DNA from 3 places in the Lysinibacillus sp. 10T31 genome. Region 2 is predicted to be linked to each of the others. Evidence: riboswitches for the same ligand, from Rfam matches in the RefSeq annotation. Region 2 holds a riboswitch; each other region holds the start of a gene.
The links. A riboswitch is a leader RNA that binds a small molecule or an ion and turns the genes downstream of it on or off. The one in region 2 is predicted to bind cobalamin.
Positions count from the first base shown of each region.

Region 1: linked by a shared signal. The riboswitch ahead of AC1DCY_RS21030 (FecCD family ABC transporter permease) and the one ahead of cobT (nicotinate-nucleotide--dimethylbenzimidazole phosphoribosyltransferase) in region 2 are both predicted to bind cobalamin.
Region 3: linked by a shared signal. The riboswitch ahead of AC1DCY_RS10595 (ribonucleoside-diphosphate reductase subunit alpha) and the one ahead of cobT (nicotinate-nucleotide--dimethylbenzimidazole phosphoribosyltransferase) in region 2 are both predicted to bind cobalamin.

Region 1 is NZ_JBFTHS010000044.1:32,661-38,010, forward strand. Features, by position in the region: gene AC1DCY_RS21015 (precorrin-3B methylase) at 1-196, opposite strand, end outside; gene AC1DCY_RS21020 (ABC transporter substrate-binding protein) at 247-1,245, opposite strand; gene AC1DCY_RS21025 (ABC transporter ATP-binding protein) at 1,305-2,078, opposite strand; gene AC1DCY_RS21030 (FecCD family ABC transporter permease) at 2,079-3,167, opposite strand; cobalamin riboswitch at 3,258-3,441, opposite strand; gene AC1DCY_RS21035 (DNA topoisomerase III) at 3,782-5,350, shown strand, end outside.
Region 2 is NZ_JBFTHS010000035.1:42,306-47,655, reverse strand. Features, by position in the region: gene AC1DCY_RS18940 (alpha/beta fold hydrolase) at 1-161, shown strand, start outside; gene miaA (tRNA (adenosine(37)-N6)-dimethylallyltransferase MiaA) at 148-1,050, shown strand; gene hfq (RNA chaperone Hfq) at 1,141-1,371, shown strand; gene AC1DCY_RS18925 (rhodanese-like domain-containing protein) at 1,471-1,773, shown strand; gene AC1DCY_RS18920 (DMT family transporter) at 2,037-2,906, shown strand; cobalamin riboswitch at 3,048-3,224, shown strand; gene cobT (nicotinate-nucleotide--dimethylbenzimidazole phosphoribosyltransferase) at 3,339-4,391, shown strand; gene AC1DCY_RS18910 (response regulator transcription factor) at 4,494-4,688, opposite strand; gene skfA (sporulation killing factor) at 4,957-5,130, shown strand; gene skfB (sporulation killing factor system radical SAM maturase) at 5,201-5,350, shown strand, end outside.
Region 3 is NZ_JBFTHS010000015.1:20,907-26,256, forward strand. Features, by position in the region: gene AC1DCY_RS10575 (histidine phosphatase family protein) at 1-550, shown strand, start outside; gene AC1DCY_RS10580 (bifunctional adenosylcobinamide kinase/adenosylcobinamide-phosphate guanylyltransferase) at 499-891, shown strand; gene AC1DCY_RS10585 (ECF transporter S component) at 1,228-1,722, shown strand; gene AC1DCY_RS10590 (hypothetical protein) at 1,719-2,402, shown strand; cobalamin riboswitch at 2,512-2,699, shown strand; gene AC1DCY_RS10595 (ribonucleoside-diphosphate reductase subunit alpha) at 2,863-5,076, shown strand; gene AC1DCY_RS10600 (ribonucleotide-diphosphate reductase subunit beta) at 5,089-5,350, shown strand, end outside.

The sequences.
Region 1 (5,350 bases), on a different contig from region 2:
GTAGTATACTGTAGGACGCAGAATATTTAATAGCGCCACTCACTCCGACTACCTCCGCGATTGTTTGAAATTGTGCTGGTGTATAATGTTTGTTAATAATGCCAGGACTCACAGCAAGACGCGTAAATTCACCTTCTCTGTTTAACTTAGCAAATGTTTTTTCAGGAATATTATGGCTAAAAGCATTTATAGTCATTTTTACACTCCTCCTATAAAAAAAGCTAGCACATGGCTAGCTCCTCTTTTTTATTGAAAGCTTTCTGGATAAAATCCTTGTGCCAAAATTCGAATTGCTTCAGCCGCACGAACACCTTCGGATGCTGCTGATAGTGGTAAAATAACGAAACGTCCGTTTAATACCGCATCCGTTTCTTTTAGTGCTGGATCATTTTTTAGGAAATTAATTTTTTCTTCAGCAGTAGTTGAACCATAGTCAATTACAACGATAACTTCAGGGTTGCGCTCAACTACATCTTCTTTTGAAACAGTTGCCCAGCCAGACTCAACATCACCGAAAATATTTTTTCCACCTGCTACTGTCACAAGTTCATTCATGAAGTTTTGTGCAGCAGTGAAAACATCTTTCTCACCACTATCAAATACAAGAATACGTAAATTACCCTCCTCTTGCGGAAGCTTCGAACGAATGTCCTCTACATCTTTTGTCATTTGCTCAATTAACTTTTCTCCACGCTCTTCCACATGGAATATCTTGGCGATGTTACGAATATCGCCGAAAATATCCTCTAACTTAGGATTTTTAATGCTTGAAGATGTATGTAAATAAGTGTGGATGCCAAGTGCTTCTAGTTCTTCTGGTGTTCCGACACCCTTCTCACTAAACGCGCTTTTCCAGCCTGCATATAAAAAATCTGCGCCTGAATCAATCACTTGTTCCTTTGTTGGGTATTGCTCAGCTAATACCGGAACTTTTTCATACGCTGCCTGTAACGGTGGATAAATTGCATCATCTAAATATGCTGTTCCGACCATCGAATCCTCTAAGCCTAACGCTAGCATAATCTCTGTCACATGTTGATTTAAGCTAATCGCTTTTTTAGGTGCTTCCGAATAGACTTGTGTCGTATTGTTATTGTCAATCGTTACTTCCGTTGCTCCTGCTTTTGCTGGTTCTACTTGTTCACTTTGCGATGCTGAATCTTGTTTTTCCCCGTTACCACAAGCCGCTAAAATACTTAGCATTGCGATTGCAAGAACAAGCCATACGCTTTTTAATGTCTTCATGTCTACTTCTCCTTTTTTCTAAAAAATATATAGAAAGAAATCTAAGACTCCTTAACTAACTATAAAAATTGCTCAGATATATAATAAATATGCGGCTTTTTCGTGACAGGATGTACACTAACTTCCGCATGTACACCAAACACCTTTTGTAGCAATGAGGGTGTTAATACATCAAACGGAGTTCCATACGCCGCAATTTCTCCGTCCTTTAAAACATAAATTTTATCGCAATAAGTTGCTGCAATATTTAAATCATGCAAGGCTACAATGACCGTAATCGGCAAGCTCTGTATTAAATCCATGAGCTGGAGTTGATGCTGAATATCTAAATGATTCGTTGGCTCATCTAATGCCATGACCTTAGCCTGTTGCGCCAAAGCCCTTGCAACAACGACCCGTTTTTTCTCACCACCAGATAATGAACTAAAAGTACGTTCACTTAAATGCAGAACGCCTGCTTGCTGCATCGATTCCTCGACAATAGCTAGATCTTCTTTTGTATCCACTTCCATAAGCCTTTTATGCGGTGTACGTCCCATTGCAACAAGATCCTTAACAGTGAACTCAAATAGCACTGGTGTTTCCTGCCCTACGACGGCTAGTTGCTTTGCTATCTCCTTTGAAGATTGCTTGTAAATATTTTCATTAAATAAAAATACTTCTCCCTCTTGGGGTTGTAGCATACGGTACATATTTTTTAATAGGGTCGATTTCCCACTGCCATTAGGGCCAATTATGCCCACAAACTCGCGTTCTTGAATATGTACAGAAACATTGTTTAATATTTTCACCTGCTGCACAGCAAAAGTAAGGTTTTTTGCTACGTATACCATCTAATTCTCCTCCCCGAAAGAATACATTTGCTTACGCAACATCCATATAAAAAATGGGCATCCGCATAAAGCCGTAATAATTCCAATCGGCATTTCCTCAGGTGCAATCACAATGCGTGCAACTGCATCAGCCCATATTAAAAATATCGCACCAACTAATGCACTGACTGGCAGTACAAACTTATAATTTGAGCCGACAATCATACGTACGATATGTGGAATAATCAGACCTATAAAGCCAATTGCACCACTTACAGCAACAAGGACACCTGTTAATAGGGAAATTAATAAAATTAGTAGCAATCGAAATTTCTCTAAATTAACCCCTAGCGTAACAGCAGATTCTTCGCCTAGTAAAAGTAAATTCAAATGACGTGCATGGAGACGTAAAACTACGTAGACGACCGTTAAAACAACGAATGGAATCAATAAATTCCCCCATTTTGCTCCAGCCAGACTTCCCATCATCCAATACATCACTGCCTTTATGCCGCCCTCTTCTTTCGCCATCATCAGCATAAAATTCGTCATTGCTGACAAAACTAGTGACACGGCAATTCCGGCTAATAATAATCGAATAACTGAAATTCGCCCCTCAACTCGTGCTAAGAAAAACACGATTAGTACTGCAATCGTCGCACCTATAAAAGCCGCAAATGATAGCGCATACATACCCAAAAATGAAAAAGCTCCAAGTAAAATAACAGACGTCGCACCGACAGATGCACCGGAAGATACACCCAAAATATAGGGGTCTGCGATTGAGTTGCGAACTAAAGCTTGAATAGCAGCTCCCGAAATAGCAAGACCCGCTCCGACTATTATGGCAAGTACTACGCGGGGAGTACGAATTTGCCATATGATAATTTCCTGCGAACGACTCCAATCTTCTGCAATTCCAAGTGGATTGAACGGGATATGCGACAAAAAAATACGCCATACAATACCAGGTGTAATAGATACAGAGCCTACCATTATCGCTAACGTCATTGATATTAGAACGACACCAGTCAATACTAATAAGAGTAGGTTGATTTTTCTTGTTGTTGGATTTTTCAAAACGCTCTCCTCTCTTAAAGCAAAGGGCATAAAAAAAATCCCCTTGTCACAAGAGGATGTCATAGTTAAATAAAGGGCGTCTCTTCCCAGTCACTACAACCATCCTCGTGGTTCTATGTAAGTTTGTTACTTTTATTGGCAGGTCTCCTGGCTCAGGTTCATCATCTATACGCCTTCCCATAGCTCGCTACAGTGACTATTGTATAGACTCTCCATTACAGTTGCGGGACAGCATCGGATTTGCACCGATTTCCCTTTTAAGCAAACGAACAATGTCATTCGCACCAACAAGAATTATTAAGTTATAAGAGGAACAATATCAGAATATTTTCCAGATAGCAATTATATTATATAATACATTAAAGTAAAAATATTAATAAACGAGCGTTTAATAGCTGTAAAATAGAACTATTAAACATTAATTATTTTTAGAAAAATAAATATATTTAGCCTTCTTCTCTATATTCAATATCACAACGTAATCCCATTAAAAAAAGAAAAAACATTAGCAGATGAATTTTCGGACATCTTTTAGTTTGAAGAGCAGTCCGATAAACACAATTATTAATATTACCGTTATACTGAAAATTAATTTATAATTAATATACAAGAAGTTGTAATTATTATTAATAGGAGAAGGATATATGAAAATAGTAATTGCAGAAAAACCAGATCAAGCTGCAAAATTAGCTGCCCCCTTTTCTTTTACAAAAAAAGCTGGTTACTTTGAAGTTAAGCCTAACACATATTTTCCAGATGGAGCACTAATTACATGGGCGATAGGACATCTATGTGAATTGAAAGCACCTGAGGAATATAATCCAACATGGAAGAAATGGACATTAGAAACATTACCGATTATTCCAGATCGATTCGAATATAAAGTGACAAAATCAAAATATAAACAATTCAATGTAATTAAAAGTTTAGTAAAAAGACCTGATATTCGAGAAATCATCATTGGTGGTGATGCTGGGCGTGAAGGTGAGTTAATTATCCGCACCATTTTGAGAGTATGCGGTGTTAATAAACCGATGAAACGTCTATGGATATCATCTTTAACAGAAAACGCTGTAAAAAATGGGTTTGCAAACTTACTACCAGAAGAGAAAACACGTGATATTTATTTTGAAGCACTAAGTCGTTCATGTGCAGACTGGCTAATTGGCATCAACACATCCAGATTATACACGGTACTCCTCAAACGAAATGGCGTGAAAGATGTATTTTCAATTGGTCGTGTACAAACACCTACACTTGCACTAATAGTAAAGAGAGAGCATGAAATTGCGAATTTTAAATCAGAACCATTTTGGGAAGTGGAAACAGAGTTTAATTTTAATGGAAAAATGTTAAAAGCAAAATGGCATAAAGATAACATTTCAAGGGTTCAAGAGGAACGACAAGCTATTGCGATTGCTAATTTCTGTATCAATAAAAATGTAGAAATTAATAGTATTAAAAGAGAAACAAAGGAATACGCTCCTCCATTGTTATTCAACTTATCTGCATTACAAGCTACAGCAAACAAGGCCTATAAATTCTCACCACAAAATACACTGGATATTTTGCAAAAGCTTTATTTAAAGGGCGTAGTTTCCTATCCAAGATCTGATTCACAATTTTTAACGAATGAAGAAGCAAAAACACTACCTAAGATACTAGAGCATTTAAGTAAAATTGATAAATCTAAAGGTCTTCTTCCGCCCCCAACAAGTTCAATTATGAATAATAAAAGATATGTGAATGAAAAAAAAGTAACCGATCACCATGCAATTATTATTACAGAGCAAATACCAGACGTAGCGAAGCTAAGTACAGAAGAAGAAAAAATTTATGATTTAGTTGCAAGACAAGTCATTGCAGCACATTACAACAATGCCATATTTTCTTACACAACGATTCATTCACTTGTCGATAAACGTGCAGAATTCATCTCTAAGGGCAAAGTGCTTATGGAAGAAGGTTGGCGTAAGGTAATTTATCATTCTAAAGAAAACTCACCTACAGACAAAGATGAACTACTTCCCCTATTACATGAAAATGAGCAAGGTATCGTTGCGAAAGCTAACGTAAAAAAAGGTGAAACCCAACCACCAAATCGTTATTCTGAAGGTAATTTGATTACCGTAATGAAAACAGCTGGTAAACATTTGGAAGATGCGGAATTAGAAAAGGTCTTATCGAAAACGGAAGGATTAGGTACTGAAGCT
Region 2 (5,350 bases):
AAGGTGTATACGCTGTAGCAGAACAATTGGCAGAAGCGGGCATACAGGATGTGACGGTTTACTTATTTGAGGATAAGCGCCATGAAATCCTAAACGAGGACAATCAAGAGGCAGTCTATCAAGTTTTATTACGGTGGTTAGAAAAATATGATACAAGATAAATTACAGCAGGCAGAGGTCGTAGCAATCGTAGGACCTACTGCTTCTGGGAAAACGGCACTAAGCATTGAGTTAGCAAAAAAATATAATGGCGAAATCATCAACGGTGACTCCATGCAAATCTATCAAAGCTTAGATATTGGTACAGCGAAAATTACTGAGGAAGAGATGGAGGGTGTACCCCATCATTTACTCAGCTTCAAAGAGCCGACAGAGTCTTTTTCAGTAGCAGACTATCAAAAATTAGTACGAGCTAAAATTGCAGAAATTCAGGCGCGCGGTAAGCTACCGATTATTGTAGGGGGCTCAGGTTTATATGTGCAGGCAGTACTCTATGATTTTCAATTTACAGAGGAGCAGGTAGATGAGGCGGCACGAAAAGCCTATTATGCAGAACTAGAGAAATTGGGTCCAGAGGCAATGCACGCTAAGCTAAAAAAACTTGATCCACAAACAGCTGAGACAATTCATCCAAATAATACTCGCCGTGTTATACGAGCGTTAGAGATGATTGAACTTAGTGGCGTTTCAAAGGCATCCGAAGCTCAAAATCGTGGAGAAGTTCCACTTTATAATCATGTGATTATAGGGCTTGGGCAAAATATGTCACGTGAAGTGCTCTATGATCGTATTAACCTTCGTGTCGATATAATGATGGAAAAAGGGCTTTTAGAAGAAGTAAAAGGTTTATGGCAGCAAAATTTACGAGGTGTGCAGTCAATCCAAGCAATCGGCTACAAGGAATTATATGATTACCTAGATGGAAAATGTTCTTTAGAAGAAGCCATTGATAGTTTAAAGCAAAATTCTCGCCGCTATGCGAAAAGACAACTAACATACTTCCGAAACAAAATGGATGTATATTTTGTTAATAATGACGAAATACTTTAATTAATTTCTAAAAATTACTAATTGCCAAATTGGTAGAACATGCTACTATAGGAATGAAGAGGTAGAAAGAGAGTATAAGGAGGCATTTTGATGAAATCAATTAACTTGCAAGATACATTCTTAAACCATCTACGTAAAAACAATGTTTTTGTAACTGTGTTTTTATTAAATGGATTTCAGTTAAAAGGAACTGTGAAATCTTATGATAATTTTACAGTACTATTACTAGATGCTGAAAGCAAGCAACACCTTATTTACAAACATGCTATTTCTACATTTGTTCCAGCAAAGCAAGTAGATTTTTTAGAGACAGAAGAATAGAAACATTATAGTAAAACAGTTAGTGTTCATGACACTAGCTGTTTTTTTGCCTACAGGCTATAATGTAAGAGGAAATCGACATATTGGAGGACTACACAGATGAAAACTATGGATACAACAGAAATATTAGAACTATTAGATGCGAACGAAGACCTATATATTATTGATGTTCGTGAAGATGATGAGGTAGCACAAGGCATGATCCCTGGTGCTCAACACATTGCTCTTGGGACAATCCCTGAGCGCTTAGGTGAATTAGATGCTTCTAAGCCATACATTATCGTTTGCAAGGCTGGCGGTCGTTCAGCAAATGCTTGTGCATACCTAGAAGCTCAAGGCTTTGACGTAACAAACCTTGAAGGCGGCATGCTTGCTTATGATGGAGAGTTAGAATTTAAATAATGTTCGATTGAAACCCTCGTTTATACGAGGGTTTTTCTTATACAATCGGGTGGTGAAAGATTAAAGTGGTTCGCTATTATTTGGTAAAAATGTGTTATGATAGCAACGTGCAAGGAGGGATTAGTATGTATCAGACAATAGCACCCCCAACAATGTCTTTACAGTAGAATCTGCTGTTTAGGCATTCAATAAAAGCTTGCTAATTCTCGATAGATTCTACTGTATATCGAAGACTATATACATGTAGAAAGTAGGAATTAGAAATGAGCGGAAAACTATCTTTTATATTATCGATGATTATTTTTAGAGCTGTAGGTGTTTTTGCAAAATACATTAAGTTGCCTTCAAGTGAAATTGCCTTTTGGATGAGTCTCATTGGCTCTTGTTTTTTACTTTTGATTTTCCTATCTAAAAAAGAAAGGTTTTCGAAAACAACTATTTTGCAAAATAAATGGCCATTGGTACTTTCGAGCTTTGCCTTATGCGGCAATTGGATTTTCCTTTTCCAAGCGTACAAGGAAACAACTATCGCAAATGCAGCTCTAAGCTACTATTTCGCGCCAGTACTAGTGATTTGTTTGTCACCTATAGTGTTAAAAGAGAAAATATTATTAAGAAAAATTTTTTATGTTTGTGTTGCTCTTGTAGGTCTGTATTTTATCGTTCAAAGTCAAACTACCGAAACGAGCGAACATTATATCGGTATTGTATATGGGCTTGTTGCAGCTTATTTCTATACAATAGTCACATTCACCAATAAATATATCCGTGGATTAAAAGAACCTGATAATGCGATTATTCAGCTTGCTTTAGCAGCGTTATTCCTTGCGCTTTATCTTTTGGGGACCAATGGGTTTCAAGTCATGCAAATCGATATAAAATCATTTAGTTTACTTATTGCATTGGGCATTGTCCATGCTGGAATCGGCTTCCTTCTGTTCTTTTTCGGAATGCGTCATCTAAAAGGGCAAAGTATAGCTATTTTAAGCTATATTGATCCACTCACATCATTAGTGATTTCGACGATGATTATAGGAGAGAAAATGGCGACCCTACAAATAATAGGAGCTATTCTATTACTCGGCGCAACATTTCTGAGTGAAATAGATAAAACAAAGCGAATTTCACAGTAGTAAACGAACAAGAAACCCCTTGCAGACATCCAAATTTAGAAGTATTTTTGTGGCATGTTGGAACACTTCTTTAATTGTATGTGATGTTTTCTAAAAAATTAAAACATTGACACAAAAACCACTTTGCCGTAGATTTAAAGTAATTACATAAAAGCATTAGGTGCCCATTGCGGGAGAATAGGGAATAAAGTGAAAAGCTTTAGCGGTCCCACCACTGTAAAAGGGAGTTTCATAGAGAATGCCACTAGCATCGTGCTGGGAAGGTTCTATGAAATGTTGAAATTGAGCCAGGAGACCTGCCTATCTGCTTCGGTTATATAGACGATGGAAAAGTCTGTAGTTTATTTGTTATGGAATAAACTACAGGCTTTTTATTTTTTTCTCTAAATCATTCTTCGAGTAACAAGGGCAAAAAAGAAAGGGGAAATTTTCATGCAATTATTACAACAGACGATTCAAAACATTCAAAGTGCTGACAACAAAATGATGGAGAAGGCAAGGGAACGCATAGATGCACTTTGCAAGCCTCCTGGAAGCTTGGGGAAACTGGAGACCCTTGCTGTGCAACTATCCGGAATTACAGGAGACCTATTTCCTGCGATTGATAATAAGGCGATAATTGTCTGTGCAGCAGATCATGGTGTTTGTGATGAAGGGGTAACACCTAATCCACAAAATGTGACGGTCTTTCAAACATTAAATTTTCCTAGAGGAGGGACTGGTGTCTGTGCTATTGCAAAAATCACAGATGCAAAAATTGTCACAGTAGATGTTGGCGTAAAAGAGGATATTCCGCATGATGCTGGAGTCATCATTAAAAAGATTAAATATGGTACGGACAATATGGCAAAAGGACCTGCTATGACAAGGGAAGAAGCCATTCAATCCATTGAAGTGGGAATTGAAGTAGCTACGGAAGAAGTTAAAAAAGGGATAAATGTACTCGGGACAGGTGAAATGGGTATCGGTAATACAACACCTAGTGCTGCTATATTATCGGTTCTTCACGAGTGTCATCCGAATGAAGTGACAGGCTTCGGTGCAGGAGTTGGACCAGGAGGGATTGCACATAAAGTAGAGGTTATTTACAATGCTATTGCATTAAATAAACCAAATCGTCATGATGCTATTGATATTCTTGCAAAAGTTGGAGGGCTAGAAATAGGCGCTATGGCAGGAGTAATACTTGCTGCCGCCGCACATCGAAAACCAGTTGTTATTGATGGCTTTATTTCTACTATTGCAGCTCTTATTGCATACGAACTTGAGCCAAACGTCAAAGACTATATTATTCCTTCTCATGCCTCTGAAGAACCAGGTGCAAAAATTGCCGCTGAAATGCTCGGAATTGAACCGATGCTACAAATGAATATGCGATTGGGTGAAGGCTCTGGTGCAGCTTTAGCATTTCCTATTTTGGACGCAGCATGCTCTATGATGAAAAACATGACTACATTAGAGGAAGCTATGCAGCTATTAAAATAAAGTGAAATGTCAATGGCCCTCGCTGATTATTTATAGGTAGCTAGACTCCCTCCTGCATTCTGGGAGTCTTAAGCTTGCCTTACATAGTTCGAAAGCAAATCTTTACAGAAGTCCTTTTTTAATCGCTGTAACAACAGCTCCCACACGAGATTCTACTCCAAACTTCTGAATAATGGAGGATATGTGATGCTCTACAGTTCTTTTTCCAATGCCTAATTCTTCACTAATCTCACTATTTGTTTTATCCTCTGCGACACGTTGCAATACTTCATACTCTTTTGGTGTAAGTCTAACCATATACAAACACTCCCATTTTTAATTTATATAACCATACATTAGCATAGATATATTTATTAACCTATATTTTGTACATGGTTTAATCATTTTACATTTAAAAAAATTACAAAATTGTGAAAATTGAATTTATATGTCGTGAAATACGGATTTTTTTTTTTTTTTTTATGCTAGATTGTAAACTACAAAGCAGAATGGCTGCGAGATATTTAATATTTATAAAAATATGTCAGGTCTATTGTTTTGTATAAAGTATAGAGGAGGTGTTCCTATGAAGTCAGATGAAAACAAGAAAAATTGGGAATCAACGCATTCAGCAGCTGGAAAACAGACGATAAGACCGCTAGTTAAATCTGTTGGCTGCGCTGCTTGCTGGGCTGCACATTCTATACCTCTTACTAGGGTTTGTATGCCACCTGTCACACCAATTAATGCAGCGTTATAGAAAAAATGAGAGGAGGCTTAAAAAATTTAGTCTCCTTTTATCATACGTATATCGAAAGGTGGTTGTACTATTGGAAACCGATTATCAACCAGAATTTTATATTCATTTGCAGCCAAATGGGGCATTGTTAGTTGAAAAAAGAAGCATGTACTATTTTCGCCTTAGTGGAGAGGCCGTCGAAATAGCATTATTATTAGCAAAAAATCAATCACTACAAATA
Region 3 (5,350 bases), on a different contig from region 2:
AAATTTGGAGAAGCGGTATATCGGCTGGACAGATTCTGCATTAGCCGATGCATCTTTACTGACTATTGTAGATAAAAATGTCACGAAGGTGTATGGTAGCGATTTGCTACGCTGTAGAGAAACAGCTGCCCATTATTTTCCGAATGCAACATACTTGTCTGATAGGAGATTTCGAGAGTCGAACTTCGGAGAATTTGAAGGCCGCACATATGAGGACTTAAAATCCGATAGTCGTTATTGTGCATGGTTAGATGATCCCGTACAGTCACCACCTCCAAAGGGGGAAGGCTTTGATGACTTTTGTGAGCGTGTCATTGAAGGGTTCACGGCATTACCAAAAGATGAAGATGTTTATCATCTCGTTGTACATGGTGGAGTGATTCGAGCACTTCTCGTAGCATTTGCACCAACGGAGCAAACTTTTTGGTCGTATCAAACACTGCATGATAAAATGTTTTCTTTAACATTTACAAGAAAGGCTTGGGAGGAGGGAGCGCGATGCATGTCTTTATCGGAGGAGCCTATAGTGGAAAAACCGACTATGTCATGAAATTGCTTGCAGGTCAAAAAGTTGAGCTAGTAGATGGCGATTTACATGATAGCACTTCTACCTGCGATGTATTAGTTATTAAAAACTTAGAGAAGTGGCTCGTAACACAAGATCTTGAGGATGATGAACCCCTTGTTAGAACCATTTTGACAAGACTAAAGACTCTGGAAGAAAATTGTGCTGTCTATATTATAGTGACCGATATGGGACGTGGAGTTGTGCCTCTGGAAAAACAGTCACGATTATTGCGTGATACATGTGGGCGTTTGTATCAAGCATTATTTGCTGAAGCCGAACAAGTCGTACGCATTTGGTACGGTATCGGGGAACAAATAAAATGATATAGTTTTAAAAAAATTTTATTAGGCTTTTCATTTTGGGGATAAGATTTCCAAGGACGTATGCTTTGTAAATAAGTTGATTGGAGTGGAGGTTGGGCGACTCCTTGGGGATTAGCGATAGAGGAACGAAGGCTAAGTGCATCACATCCTGTGATAACGCCTTCGTGACCAACATCGTGTTGGCCCGAGACCCTGCAGCGCAGCGGATGTTTTCTGTGCGAAAGCGAAGCGGCAGCAACAAAAGCGGCTCATCGGACGCCCCCAGGAAAGCGCCCAACCGGAACGGAAATCAACCCCACGCTATTATAAAAAAATTTAAAGGAAAGAGGAAATGGAATGGATCGACAAAGATTGATGAAATTGACGCTCACGGCCATGGTAGCGGCAATTTGTGCAGTGGGTGCAGTCATTAAAGTTCCAACATTTATTACAACTGCAGCGCTTGACTCTGCACCCGCATTTTTGAGCGTTGTCTTTTTATCTCCAGTATTAGCTGGGGTTGCGGGAGTCATTGGGCATTTTATCTCAGCCTTAACTACTGGCTTCCCACTTGGACCGCTACATATTATTATCGCGGTTGAAATGTTTATTGTTGTATGGGTCTTTGGGGTTATGCATAAAAAAGGAATGCATTTCTGGAAATGGCCTGTGGCACTTGTTTTAAATGGTGTTGTAGCACCTATACCATTTTACTTTATCATTAGCCCAGCATTTTACTGGACGTCACTGACTAGTCTTCCGTTGGCAACACTTATAAATTTAGTAATCGTTGCGATTGCGATGCCAATTCTGTCGAAGGTGTTTGTGCGTAAGGAAGGTCGAGTACATTGAGAAATGCTATAAAAATAGGTGAGCTCATTGCTACAACAGATAATGCCGCAGCAATTGGTGAAAAACCACAAGATGTTGTGTCTGCTTCAGACAAGCTAACGGCATACTTAACTGCGCGTGTTACTTTTTTAGAGCAGCTTGCTGCAAATGCGTTACCAAGCCATATTTTACTCGCTAATTTTTCAGGAGATGCAGCGTGGTCGCGTTATGTTGCAGGCATTCAGCAGGTTTTTGATGAGGTTGGCCATAATTGTCCGCCAATAGACGGTAGCACAGAGTCCAATATGCCGACTTTACAATCAGGATTGTCTATTACGATGCTTGGTGAGCAGCAAAAACGCACAGCAACTAAGCATGAACAGCTTAGCTGGTACACTTATGGACTACCGCTTGTAGGCAATGAAGTCCTTGCGCAGCCTGATAATGTCGCACAGTTGCAACCTATTTTTCAGGCGTGGAAAGAGGGAATCGTGCAGCAAGTATGGCCAGTTGGATCAAAAGGTCTACAAGCCGAATTTACTCGGCTTTTTGGCGAGCAACAGGTCGAAAGTTCGTTAGATGTTGAGAAATCAGCTGGTCCATGTGCAGTAGTTTTGCTAGGAATACAGCCTGAAAAAGAGCAGCTAGCACAAAAAAAATTTCCTAGAAATTTTGAAAAACTACGTAAAACTGCATTGTAATTGGGCTTGCTTCGAGAAAATGTAGCACTTTATAACGTGCAAGGGGCAAAACGCCTATTGCATCAATAAACACAATATGTTAGATTTGTTTAGGAGTTAAACACAATATATAGTATTTTGGACGAGCGGTACCAATATGGTTTAAAAGGGAATTCGGAAAAAGAGTCATCTTAAGCCGAAGCTGTCCCCGCAACTGTAAGTGCTGACAAATGATGAGTAGGCCACTGTGAAAAACGGGAAGGTTATCATTTGGAGGAAGCATGAGCCAGGAGACCTGCCGATATGTTCAAGACAGCAACACATTCTTCGGGGATTGAGAAGTGGAGGCGAGAGATTTGTTCACTTCTTTGTGTGCATGTCCTTCATTTCCATTTCCGATTTTACTGCGATCACGTAACCGATAGATGTTGCGTGATCGCTTTTTGTGTTGTCTGGAGATAGAAAGGGAGAGAATGAGAACATGACAATTCAAATCGAACAGCAAATTGCTAAGCTCAAGAAAAGTTACACGGAGGATGAACTCGAAAGTTTTGTAAGATTATCGGATCGATGGCTACGAAAAAACGATAATGCCACATTTGAAGCATGGGCAGATGCGATGGTTTTACAAACGCTTAGCTTAATTGATGAGGAGGAGCCTTACTGGACATTTGTCGCAGCTCAAATTTATTTAGAAAAACTATATGATCAATTTGCAATGCGCCGTGGAGTTTCAGTAAAGGATGTTTATAAGGTTTTCCCAGAACAATTAGCACACTATACAGAAGCTGGTTTGTATCATGAAAGTTTAACAACAAAATATAGTGAGCAGGAGCTTCAGGAACTTGCTTCTTATTTAGATCCAAGTCGAGATGAGTTGTTTACGTATATTGGCTTAAAAACATTGATGGACCGCTATGTAGTCCGTGATTACACGAAAACACCAGTGGAACTACCACAGGAACGATGGATGGTCATTGCAATGACCCTGATGCAGGATGAAACAGAAAATCGTTTAGAAAAAGTCCGTGAATCTTACTGGGCGATGAGTAATTTATATATGACTGTTGCTACACCAACATTATCAAATGCAGGTAAAACACATGGTCAGCTATCAAGTTGCTTTATCGATACAGTAGATGATAGTTTACAAAGTATTTATGACACGAATACAGATGTCGCAACTTTATCGAAGTACGGCGGTGGTATTGGTGTTTATATGGGGAAAATTCGTAGCCGAGGCTCATCTATTAAAGGTTTTAAAGGTGCATCAAGTGGCGTTTTACCATGGATTAAACAGCTTAACAATACGGCGGTTTCAGTCGATCAGCTTGGGCAACGACAAGGAGCTATTGCTGTCTATCTAGATGTTTGGCATAAAGACATCTTTACGTTTTTAGATTTACGCTTAAACAATGGGGATGAGCGTCTGCGTGCCCATGATATTTTCACAGGGCTGTGCCTACCAGATTTATTTATGGAAACTGTTGAGGCACGTGGGGATTGGCATTTATTTGACCCACATGAAGTACGAGAGGTTATGGGATTCTCACTAGAGGATTTCTACGATGAGAAAAAGGGTGATGGCTCTTTCCGTACTAAATATGCGGAATGTATCGCGAATCCATTGTTAAGTCGTGAAGTCGTACCAGCTATTGATATTATGAAGCGTATTATGCGCTCACAGCTTGAAACAGGCGTACCGTTTATGTTCTATCGAGATGAAGTCAATCGCATGAATCCGAATAAGCATGAAGGAATGGTTTACAGCTCGAACCTGTGCACAGAGATATTCCAAAATATGTCAGCTACTGAGTTCGAATCTATTACCTTAGAGGATGATGTCATCGTAACACGTCGCAAACCTGGAGATTTCGTTGTATGTAACTTATCATCTATTAATTTAGGTAGAGCTGTACCGGCTGGTGTTCTAGAACGATTGATCCCAGTTCAAGTACGTATGCTAGATAACGTTATTGCTCTAAATACAATTCCAGTAAAACAAGCAGAGCGTACGAACCTACGCTACCGTGGTATTGGGCTTGGCACATTTGGCTGGCACCATTTATTAGCTTTGAAAGAAATTCAATGGGAGTCTGAGGAAGCAGTAGAATTTGCGGACAAGCTCTATGAAGAAATTGCTTATTTAACGATTCGTGCTTCTAACGATTTGGCATGTGAAAAAGGAGCATACCCATTATTTGAAGGCTCAGATTGGCATACTGGTGCGTATTTTGACAAACGTGGCTACGACAGCAATAAATGGAATGCGTTACGCGCCGCGGTTGCTGAGAAAGGTATGCGTAACGGCTATGTAATGGCAGTTGCACCGAACTCATCAACATCCATTTTAGCGGGCAGTACGGCTACGATTGATCCAATCTTCCAAAAGAGTTATTCAGAAGAGAAGAAGGATTACAAAATTCCAGTAACAGTACCTGATTTATCACCTGTGACGACTTGGTATTATAAATCTGCTTATTTCATCGATCAAAATTGGACAATCAAGCAAAATGCTGCACGAGCACGTCATATCGACCAAGGCATTTCACTTAATTTATACGTTCAAAATACGATTAAGGCGAAAGATTTACTAGCATTGCATATGAATGCATGGGCGAGCGGTGTGAAAACGACTTATTATGTGCGCTCAACGTCTGTAGAATTGCTAGAATGTGAGTCTTGCGCGAGCTAGGAGGAAGTAACAATGACAACTATTACAAAACGACAAATTATGGATAAGGATGCACCGAACCGTTCAACAGGGATTGTCAACGGACGTTCTTCTAACATTTTAAACTGGGATGATGTGCGTTTTAGCTGGGCATATCCTAAGTATAAAAAAATGCTAGGTAACTTCTGGACACCATTTGAGATTAATATGAGCAATGATGTGAAGCAGTTTCCTGGACTATCAGCGGATGAACAGGAATCCTTTTTAAAGATAATTGGCTTGCTTGCACTATTAG